Regions from separate parts of the Halotia branconii CENA392 genome, predicted to be linked through region 3. Evidence: riboswitches for the same ligand, from Rfam matches in the RefSeq annotation. Region 3 holds a riboswitch; each other region holds the start of a gene.
What was found. Region 3 has a riboswitch for cobalamin ahead of cobG (precorrin-3B synthase). Riboswitches for the same ligand answer to the same signal wherever they lie in the genome.
Positions count from the first base shown of each region.

Region 1: it holds a riboswitch for cobalamin, as region 3 does, so the genes downstream of both, QI031_RS11875 (DUF1636 domain-containing protein) here and cobG (precorrin-3B synthase) in region 3, are expected to answer to the same signal.
Region 2: it holds a riboswitch for cobalamin, as region 3 does, so the genes downstream of both, QI031_RS30625 (DUF1636 family protein) here and cobG (precorrin-3B synthase) in region 3, are expected to answer to the same signal.

Region 1 is NZ_CP124543.1:2,718,358-2,721,639, forward strand. It holds gene QI031_RS11870 (cobalt-precorrin-6A reductase) at 56-808, opposite strand; gene QI031_RS11875 (DUF1636 domain-containing protein) at 953-1,366, opposite strand; cobalamin riboswitch at 1,393-1,563, opposite strand; gene QI031_RS11880 (DOPA 4,5-dioxygenase family protein) at 1,579-1,935, opposite strand; gene QI031_RS11885 (YcjF family protein) at 1,947-3,272, opposite strand.
Region 2 is NZ_CP124544.1:54,737-58,018, reverse strand. It holds gene QI031_RS30635 (class I SAM-dependent methyltransferase) at 1-495, shown strand, start outside; gene QI031_RS30630 (hypothetical protein) at 502-957, shown strand; cobalamin riboswitch at 1,234-1,383, shown strand; gene QI031_RS30625 (DUF1636 family protein) at 1,705-2,139, shown strand; gene QI031_RS30620 (TonB-dependent receptor plug domain-containing protein) at 2,350-3,282, shown strand, end outside.
Region 3 is NZ_CP124543.1:3,772,799-3,776,080, reverse strand. It holds gene QI031_RS16525 (precorrin-8X methylmutase) at 1-479, opposite strand, end outside; gene cobG (precorrin-3B synthase) at 550-2,055, opposite strand; cobalamin riboswitch at 2,105-2,228, opposite strand; gene trpS (tryptophan--tRNA ligase) at 2,573-3,282, shown strand, end outside.

The DNA of each region.
Region 1 (3,282 bases), 1.1 Mb from region 3:
TCTTTGTGTTCTTAGTGCCTTTGTGGTTTAATTTTCCATTACTTCTGCGTAAGTCCTAAGTGCGATCGCTATCTAACTTTTCCAGCAACCATGCCAAAGCACCATCAACAGTTGTGACTTGCTCTCCTGGTGGTGTAGCTGGACGATTTACCATAACAACTTGTAATCCCAGTTCTCTAGCTGCAATAATTTTGGCGTAGGTGGCATTACCACCACTATTTTTGCTGACTATAGTATCAATGTTGTGGTGAATCAGAATTTCTCTTTCATTATCCAAAGCAAAGGGACCGCGATCGCACAATATCATTCCTGGCGGAATTACAGCATCAGCACTGGGAGGGTCAATCATCCGCATTAAAAACCAAATTTTTTCTAAGTCAGCAAAAGCACTAAGTTCTTGTCTACCGACTGTTAAAAATACGCGCTGTGCTTGGTTTTCTAAAGTAGCAGCAGCAACTTCACTATTTTCCACTTCAATCCAGCGATCGCCATTAACTTGTTGCCAAGGCGGGCGGATTAACATCAAATGAGGTATTCTCACTTCTCTAGCCGCTGCTATTGCATTCTCAGAAATTTGACTAGCAAAGGGATGAGTAGCGTCGATTAATAAGTCGATCTGCATCTGACGCAGATAGTTAACTAATCCAGTCACACCGCCAAAACCCCCAATACGGACATTACCGACCGGGATTGAGGGGTTATGGGTGCGTCCTGCAAGAGAAGCGATCGCCTCAATTCCGGGAATATTCACAACTTTGGCAGTCAATTCTGCGGCATCTTTAATACCACCAAGAATCAAAACGCGCATGACCATGTTTTCTCTGCGTTATCTGCTCGTAGATAGCTTTTTACCTTCTGCCTACTGGTCACTGAGCGTCTTGTACTGACTTGTGCTGAGCTAGCAGAAGTCAGTCAAAACACTTCCCCCTGCTCCCTGCTCCCCTGCCTTTTTCTACAAGGGTGGAATCTTTGCTAAAATTCCCTTTTTCAGCGGTTCAGGCCGCTCTGACCAAGGTAGCAAACCATCAGATTTAGCGTAGTATTGACCGGCACATTCGAGTACAGCAGCTGCACTGTCATCAACAGTTAAATCACCAAAAAGATAAGTTAATTTACCTTTAGCAGCAAAAGCAACAACGCAAGAACGGTTACAAGCACTCATGCATTCTACTTCTTGGATCGGAAATTGATCTTGCAAGTCCCAATTTTGTGCTAGGTGCTGAAGATGCTGTAATAGTTTTTGACCTCCACTTTCACCCAGACGTTTTCCATCTTGCCAAGTACTGGCACAGGTTTTGCACACAAATAAAGTGTGAGAGGCGACACCTAAAGAATTACTAAGGGAAATGTCAGCAGTAGCAGTCATTTATCTGTACCTCGCAGATGTATAGGACTGAGTAGTATATTTCGGCGGGCGTTCTGACTCAACTTAATTTAGGATTTTGAGTTAGCTAAAAATCTCAAATTAGTTCACAGTTGCGGGACAGTGCCGGATTTACACCGAACTTTCCCCCTTACCTCTGGTAGCTCAATACCACCAGAACCGAAACGTCCATCATAACACCAATATTTAGTGGTTCACGTTGTTCTAATCCGTCGCAGAAACTCGATGTTCAACTCTAGCTTCTCTCCTAGCCACAAAGAATTTTTTGTATGATCTGCGACATCATCACCCGTCTCAGGATGAACTAAGATATCTAATCCTTCCCGATTAAGCATTAACCACGGGACAATCTGACCAAATTGATCCAATGAAAATATAACTTGATACATTCCTTTGGGATGTGGACCAATTGGGTTGTCATGCCAGCGCCCAAGCTGTACGTCAAATTTAGCGTTCAGTTCTGATCGTACACGCGCAGCCTGTTCACGGCTAGCATTATCGTAGTAAATATGAGCGTGAAAAATAGTGATTGTAATAGTACTTTCTGCCATAACTCTCAGCTTTACGTGATTTTTTTAAACCGTTCTTTGGCTTCTTGAAATGCTTCTTGCATCACTAACTGAATTTTTTGAGGATCGGGTCTCTTACCACCCATTAAATCACCAAAGTAAACACAAGCCCCTTCACCTAAAGCCCAGGTGTAAGCAGCTGCCCAAGAAGCTGCTATAACACTGCCAAAACCAGGAATAAATTTAATTAATTCTCGTGCTACAGCTTGTGCTACAAATCCCCCTGCGATCGCACTGACAACTCCCCCAGCCTGAGATGGTGTTAATATTTGCCCGTACAGTTTTCCCAACAGTCCCACCATTGAGACTTGTAAGGCAGTTAGAACGGGCATTGTAGTAAAAGGTAATGGTACAGCGGCCAGTGTGGCTGCCATGATTGCAAATGGTAAAATATAACGCCGTCCGGCATCTCGGTAGAGGTTGCCTAATTGTTCACCTGCTGTTTCATCTAATAATTGATAAATTGCCCGTGCTTCTGCTTCTGGTAGTAGTTCAGCGAGAGTATCTCTCAATGCCTCTAAACCATAAAATACCGGATTATAGCCATCTTCTTCTAAAGTGAAGTCAATTAGGACAGAGCGATCGCATAGGTTTGAAAAAGCTTGCTTAATTGCTGTAAAAGCTCTATTTACTTCCTCATATTCTGGCGGATAGGCAGGATGATCAGCTGTACCTGGAGGATAAATTTCATGCAAGCAAGTCACTACCAAAAGACAGGGGATTTCGGGATATTTTTGACGTAATTCCTGGGTAATTTGCCGCAGCGTATCAGTGGCAAAATCATTAATTTTAACCGTCAGAATCAGGACTCTGGCACGGCGACTCGACTTTTGTAAATCGCCAACTAATTCTTGAATGATTGCTTGAGTATTTTGTTTAACATCTCCTAACCCCACCGTATCTGTAAAAATGAACAACGGCAGATCATCTGAAGGATAAGCATAACGCTGGGTGTGTTGTGTGTGGGGGCGAAATCCCTGACCGACAATTTCAGCAGAAACTCCGGTTAATCCCCGTACAATTGAACTTTTTCCCGCTTGGGGTTTGCCAATCAGCAGCGCCTCTGTGGTTGGTAGTTCGGCGCGGACTGTTGCTAAAATCTCTGCAACCTCAGTTTCGCTGACGCTAAACCATTGCACAACTGTCTGTGCTACTTGTTCAACGGGTAGCACTTGGATCAAATTTACCTTTGCTTGATTCCAAACACCAGCAATGCGGTTTTTCCAGGAATCATTAACTGATTTGGTTGCACCATCAGTTGGTTCACCGAACTGCTGAGAATCAGCTGATGGCAAGTCAGCATCATGTTGTTCAGTCATTGGCAACAGA
Region 2 (3,282 bases), on a different replicon from region 3:
TTTGAAGATTTTCACACCTCAAACTCCTACGATTTAGTTCTGTTGAGTGAAAGCAGTCAATATATTGCTGTTGACGATTTAGCCGAAGGTGCGGCTCGTTTACTACATAGCGGTGGCTACCTGCTGCTTGCAGATATGATGCGTTCTCATGCTGAATACCAAAAGGGTATCTTTTCCAATTGTCATGTCGCTGGTGAACTCCAAGCGGCTTTACTAAAAGCTGGGTTCGAGTTAATCAAGACTGAGGACATCTCCACCCATATTGCACCAACAATTGATTTGTGTGTTGAAAAATTCGGTACTTTTGGGCTAACTACCATCAAATATATTGCAGATTTGGTGGCGATCGCCGTCCCACCATTATACACACTCGGTCGTTGGGCATTTAAGCGTTGGTTGGAAAAGCCAATTGCTGAGGGGTTAGCAGCACGCACTATTTTTGAAAACCATCTGTGTTATTCCGTTCAACTTTGGCAGTTATCTAAAGGAGTTTAATTGAAAATGACCACAGAAATAAACACCCAAGATTGGCAACAAGCTTTTATCGCCACCAATATATTAGCAATTGGTTACAACGCTTGGGTTGGTTATTTAGGAGGAGAACGTGGTGTGGTAATTTGCAGCACTAATTCTCCGCATTTAAGTATTGCTGGTGAAACATTTAAAGACCATTTTATCCCGCGTAAAAATCTTGCAGCTTTCTTAAATGCTTGGTTAGCAGCACCCGATACCGTACTGCTGCAAAAACACTTCATGAATGCACATATTCTCGAAGCTGTAGATAAATATAATCCTCAAAAAGATGTTGTGTTTTTGTTGGAATACGGGAATCAAGCTGCTTTTTTATATTTAACTAATTTACCAATTACACCCTCGCAATGTTATCAAACTGTATGCAAAGAATGGGCAGAATTTCAACCTCAGCATACCCTTTTAACAAGAACAAAAACACAATGAAACTCATCCAAAAACAAAAACAAGTTTTCTGGTTTTACCGCTTTTGCCAGTTGCCATGTATGGAGCTTTAATAGCAAAGTTAAAGCGTTAAACTACCTCTTAGAGGCGTAAGGTACTTAACAAAAATATATAATGTATAAAAAACTTCCTCTCCTGTACTGATAGCTAGGGGATTTCTTTTATGGATGTTAGCAGTAGCAAAAGTATAATTAAAATTCAGTAAGGAAAATCTAAATTATTATCGACTGAATTTACATATAGATAACAACTATGGTAATGTTACCTACAACTGTCGGTTCTGATGGGGAGCAGCCATCAGATGTAAAGGGGAAAGTTCGGTGTAAATCCGGCATTGTCCCGCAGCTGTAATGAGACAAAGTTAACGTGTCTCTAAGTCAGAATGCCCGCCGAAAGTACCACAAACTCCCATCTGCGAGGTACAGATGAATAACGCAATCACTATTCTCTCTATTAATCAGGATTACTGTCTCATCGCGTCAGACATACGCCACGCACTACAAATTTCTCTGAGATTGTAGACATTTTCCTAGACATATCAATACTCACGCAGAAGGTTATAGATACAAGCCTGAAAATCCATTCGGATCTTACTCCCACCTTCGCATATTTACGTTATCCCCAAATCATAGCTAGCTTTGCGCCTACACTTCCCGTAAGGCAGAATTCTCTTGCTTGCAGGATGCGTGAGGCTAACTCATCATTTCAATCGGCAACGTCTGAAAATTAATGAACAAAAAACAACATACTTTATTTGTCTGCACGACCTGCGCCAGTGTGTGGCAAAATGGCAAGCGAGTTGATGAAAGTGGTGGACGGCAGCTATTGCAACAACTCCAAGCACTTGCACAAACTTGGGAATTGCAACATAAATTCTCCATTCAAGGAGTTGAATGTATGAGTGCTTGCAACCATGCTTGTGCGTTCGCCGAAGGCGTTGGCGCAGCTATCGCCTTTACAGGAGAAGAGAAATTAACCTATCTTTTCGGCAATTTAGCAGTTGATGATAGTCCATCTGCAATACTGCAATGTGCAACTCAATACTACGTCAACCCTGATGGTTTACTACCTTGGTCAGAACGTCCAGAACGTTTAAAAACAGGAATTTTAGCAAAAATCCCACCCCTAAATAAGTGGGCAAAATTAACCGTGGATTGCTGTTAATTAATTACCAGTAGTACATCAAGTTCGTAGTTAGGACTAAAGGCCTAATTACGAACCTTTGAAACAAGCTTGTAAGTTACACCATTTACATGATAATAATAATCATTATCAAAAATTGTAGGTTTCCTACTGGCTGAGAGTTTTTTACCAAAAAAGCTCAAATCTTTGCTGACAATCAGTTTTTAGTTATACAGGTGGCTTAAATTACCAATGCGTACTCAGTTTATTGCCAGATGGGAAACTCAACTTATCGTTTCTAGTTTGACTATCACCGCAGGGATGCTGTGGAACAGTTCCAGCATTATAGCCACAGAAGTTTTACAAATATCCGAGTTTCCACAAGAGGAAGGTTCCGCCAAAGACTTACAACCAGTTGCAGAAGTAATATCTCAAAATACAACAGAAACCGAACCCGACATTGAACTGACAGTCATTGACAAACTGTTAAATGAACCTGTGTTTTCCCCTTTTCGCCGCGAGGGAACAGTCAAAGATTCCACCCGTCCGGTGTATGTGATTACTGGCGAAGAAATGGAAGCGCAAGGCGCAAGAACAGTCAAAGAAGCACTGCGATTTCTTCCAGGTATTTTAGGTGACGGTACAGTTGGGACAGAAGTCAACGCTTTAAGCGGTCAATTTATTCGCGGTTCTAATACTGGTCAAGTCTTAATCTTATTGGATGGTAGACCAATTAATAATTTAGATGGTGGTGGTTTCGATTTATCAGAATTTACCACTAATAATATTGAAAGAGTCGAAGTATTACCTGGGGGTGGTTCAACTCTTTATGGTTCAGATGCAATAGGTGGGGTAATTAATATTGTTACCCGTCGTCCTACAGAGCAAATTACCACAGAAACCAAAGTTAATTTCGGTTCCTATGGACTGAATCAACAAAGCATTCAAAATGGTGGAAAGTCTGGTGATATTTCTTGGGTAGTTGGTTACAACCGGACTCAAGCACAAAATAATTATCGCTTTCGTATTCCTGAAGCTAACTTTGAGGGGACAAGAACGAATAATGACGCACTCTTTAATAACTTTAACGTCAAATTAGAAGCAAATTTAGGAAAACGTAACACCTTAACCTTCTCCACCTTATATTTAGGTAAAGAACAGGGAGTACCGGGAGGCGTACCCATT
Region 3 (3,282 bases):
AAACCCAAAATCAGCGCTGGTTTAGGCGCTCCCTCGTCAAGCATTTCCAGCAGGCGGAATAGGGCTGTGGGTGCATTACCAATAGCCACAACTGCTCCTTCTAGATAAGAGTGCCACAATTCCAAAGCTGCTGCTGACCTTGTAGTACCAAGGCGTTTAGCCATTTCTGGGACTTCTGGCTCATACAGCGTACAAATTACTGGATTATTCGCTGACAACCGCTTTCTGGTAACGCCTTCCGCAACCATGCGACAGTCACACAAAATTGCTGCTCCTGCCGCTAGGGCAGCTCGTCCCGCTTGTACCGCCGTTGATGAATATCCCAAATCAGTGACAATATCAGTCATTCCACAGGCATGAATCAGACGCACTGCAACTTTTGCTACATCTGGTGGCAGCACATCTAAGTTAGCTTCCGACCGGATAATGGCAAAGGAATTGCGATAAATTTCACTAGCATCTCGGATGTAATCGGACATGGGAATTGGGGCAGGGGGAAAGAATTTAAAGTGTATTAGAATCTTTGTGAATTGGTATTACCTATGCTTTTTATGCCAGAGGAGAGGCGGTGATTCTTTCTTGATGGAATGCCGTATTTGGTGAGAAGAACTGTTTGAGTTGCGCCAACGCATATTGGTTAGCAAATTCACCAAATGATTCGTTAACATTTATGCGTTTGATTTGATATACCTTTAACATTTGTTCTACCAATGCAGGCAATTCATCAAAGCTGACATATTGGTAGAGTTCGCGGCCAAATTTTTGATTGCTGTCACCATTACCAATATAAATGTGATAACTCGACCTCTTGCCATTACTGACACCGAGCAAGGTGATATCACTTTTGCTATGTTGGGCGCAAGATTTTTCGCAGCCGCTAAAGTGGATATTAACTGGGCAATCTAAAGTCAGGCGAGTTTCGAGATACTTGGCTAATGCTAATGCATGACCTTTAGTATCTGTAGCAGCAGCAGCACAACCCCGGCTACCAGAACAGGCAACTAATCCGCTTTTAATATTGTTGGCTGAGTAATCTAAGCCTAAAAATGTAATTTCTTTTTGGACATCAGCAAGCCTTGTTTGGGGAATATCAGTAAGCAGCAAATTCTGCCAAGGAGTTAACCTCAAAGTACCACTACCATATCTTTGGGCTAAATCCGCTAAACCCATAATTTGCCTACTCTCCAAGCGACCAAGAGGCAACACAACGCCAATATAAAATAAACCTTTTTGCCGCTGGGGATGGATGCCGATATGCTGATACTGGTTATCTGAACTTTCTACAAAAAGATTGGAGAATTGTCCCTCCATTACCTGATCTTCTGTGGTGAAAAGAGCAAAAGGCAAACTTTTGTCTACTTCCTGTAAATAACTTTCACAACCCAAATCATTAACTACTTCCCTCAGACGTGCCTTGCGTCTACTATTTGTATCAATATGATTTAAATAAACATTAGCCAAAGCAGCCAACACTGGCAAACATTGCTCAGGTGAAAGTAAAATTCCCGTTGCAACAGGTGGCTTTCCTTTTACGCCGACACTTAAATGAAGGCGGAAGTAAACTTTACCATCAACTAAAACCGCAACAAAGGCGATATCATTGAGGCGATCGCTCACTCGAACTATTCCACCACCGTCAAAGCAAACGCTAAATTTGGCAGACAGTCCTGATAAAGCTGGATGTGCCTCAATATAATCATTCCAACTTTGGACAAAAGGACGGGTATCAATCACCTCTTGAGGATCAATACCAGCCGTAGGACTGGTCATAATATTACGGATGTGGTCTACAGCAGTGTTGCGAGAACCTAGCCCCATATCCTGGAGATACTTCAAAACTGCGGTACTGAGCTTGCCATCAATCTCACGGATTTGGATATTAGCGCGGTTCGTCACATCAACATAACCACCGCCATACTGGTCAACTATATCTGCGATCGCCCGACATTGTTGACTATCAAGAATGCCACCGGGTATTCTCAGGCGAGACAATGTACCATCTTGAGCAGGTGTGGTGTAAAATAACCCAGGACAGGGAGTTAATCCAGACAGCAAAACTCAGACTCCTTCTCTGTGCGACGCAGAGAGTAGATAATAAATATGCCATAAAGACATTGCTGGAGTTGGCATTCTGACTCGGAAAGAAAAAAGTGAATCCTAACCTTTACAGCTGCGGCACAGTCCCGGAATCTCACCGGAGTTTCCCAACCCCAAGCCTTAGTAATTTAGCATAAGAAAGTAGTCAGACCTGCATCCGATATTTTTTTTAACGGTAACAAAGCCACACACTTAGGCTTTGCCTAAATCCTCATTCCTGAGATATTGAAACTTAAAACTCCTTATCCTCTCTGCACGGCAGTCACTCATGGGGGAAACCCCCAAGACCGTACTGCCTTGCCTTTGCGCCTCTGCGTGAGATAAAATGCATCCCATAAATCAGCAATACCGTTAAATATCTCATCCTCAACAGCGAGTTACCCTAGAAAGTGTCAAAATTAAATGAGTTTTGCGTCGGCACTCAGCGACTTATCGCTATACATAACGCAGATTTGAGATTACTAGAGTGAAATTTATGGGCAAGCAGCGCGTTCTTTCTGGAGTTCAACCAACGGGTAATTTGCATTTGGGTAACTATTTCGGAGCCATTGGTAACTGGGTAAAAGGTCAAAGCGAATACGAAAATTACCTCTTCGTTGCTGATTTGCACGCGATTACAGCACCACATGACCCGACTAAGTTGGCATCTGATACCTACACCCTAGCGGCGCTCTATCTAGCTTGTGGTCTAGATTTACAGCATTCCACTATTTTTGTACAATCTCACGTTTCTGCTCACAGTGAACTCACTTGGTTACTCAACTGCATTACACCCTTGAACTGGTTGGAAGATATGATCCAGTTCAAAGAAAAGGCTGTCAAACAGGGAGAAAATGTCAGCGTCGGCTTGTTAGATTATCCTGTGTTAATGACATCTGATATTTTGCTTTATCAAGCTGATAAAGTGCCAGTGGGTGAAGACCAAAAGCAACACTTGGAATTGACACGAGATATTGCCGCGCGATTTAATCATTTATTTGCTAAACCAGATCAGCCAGTACTGAAGTTACCAGATCCTTTGATTCGTAAGGAAGGAGCCAGGGTAATGAGTTTGGCAGACGGGACACGCAAAATGTCTAAGTCTGATCCTTCCGACTTGAGCCGAATTAATTTACTAGATTCACCAGAGCAAATTCAGTACAAAATTAAACGTTGTAAAACTGATCCGATTCGTGGTTTGACCTT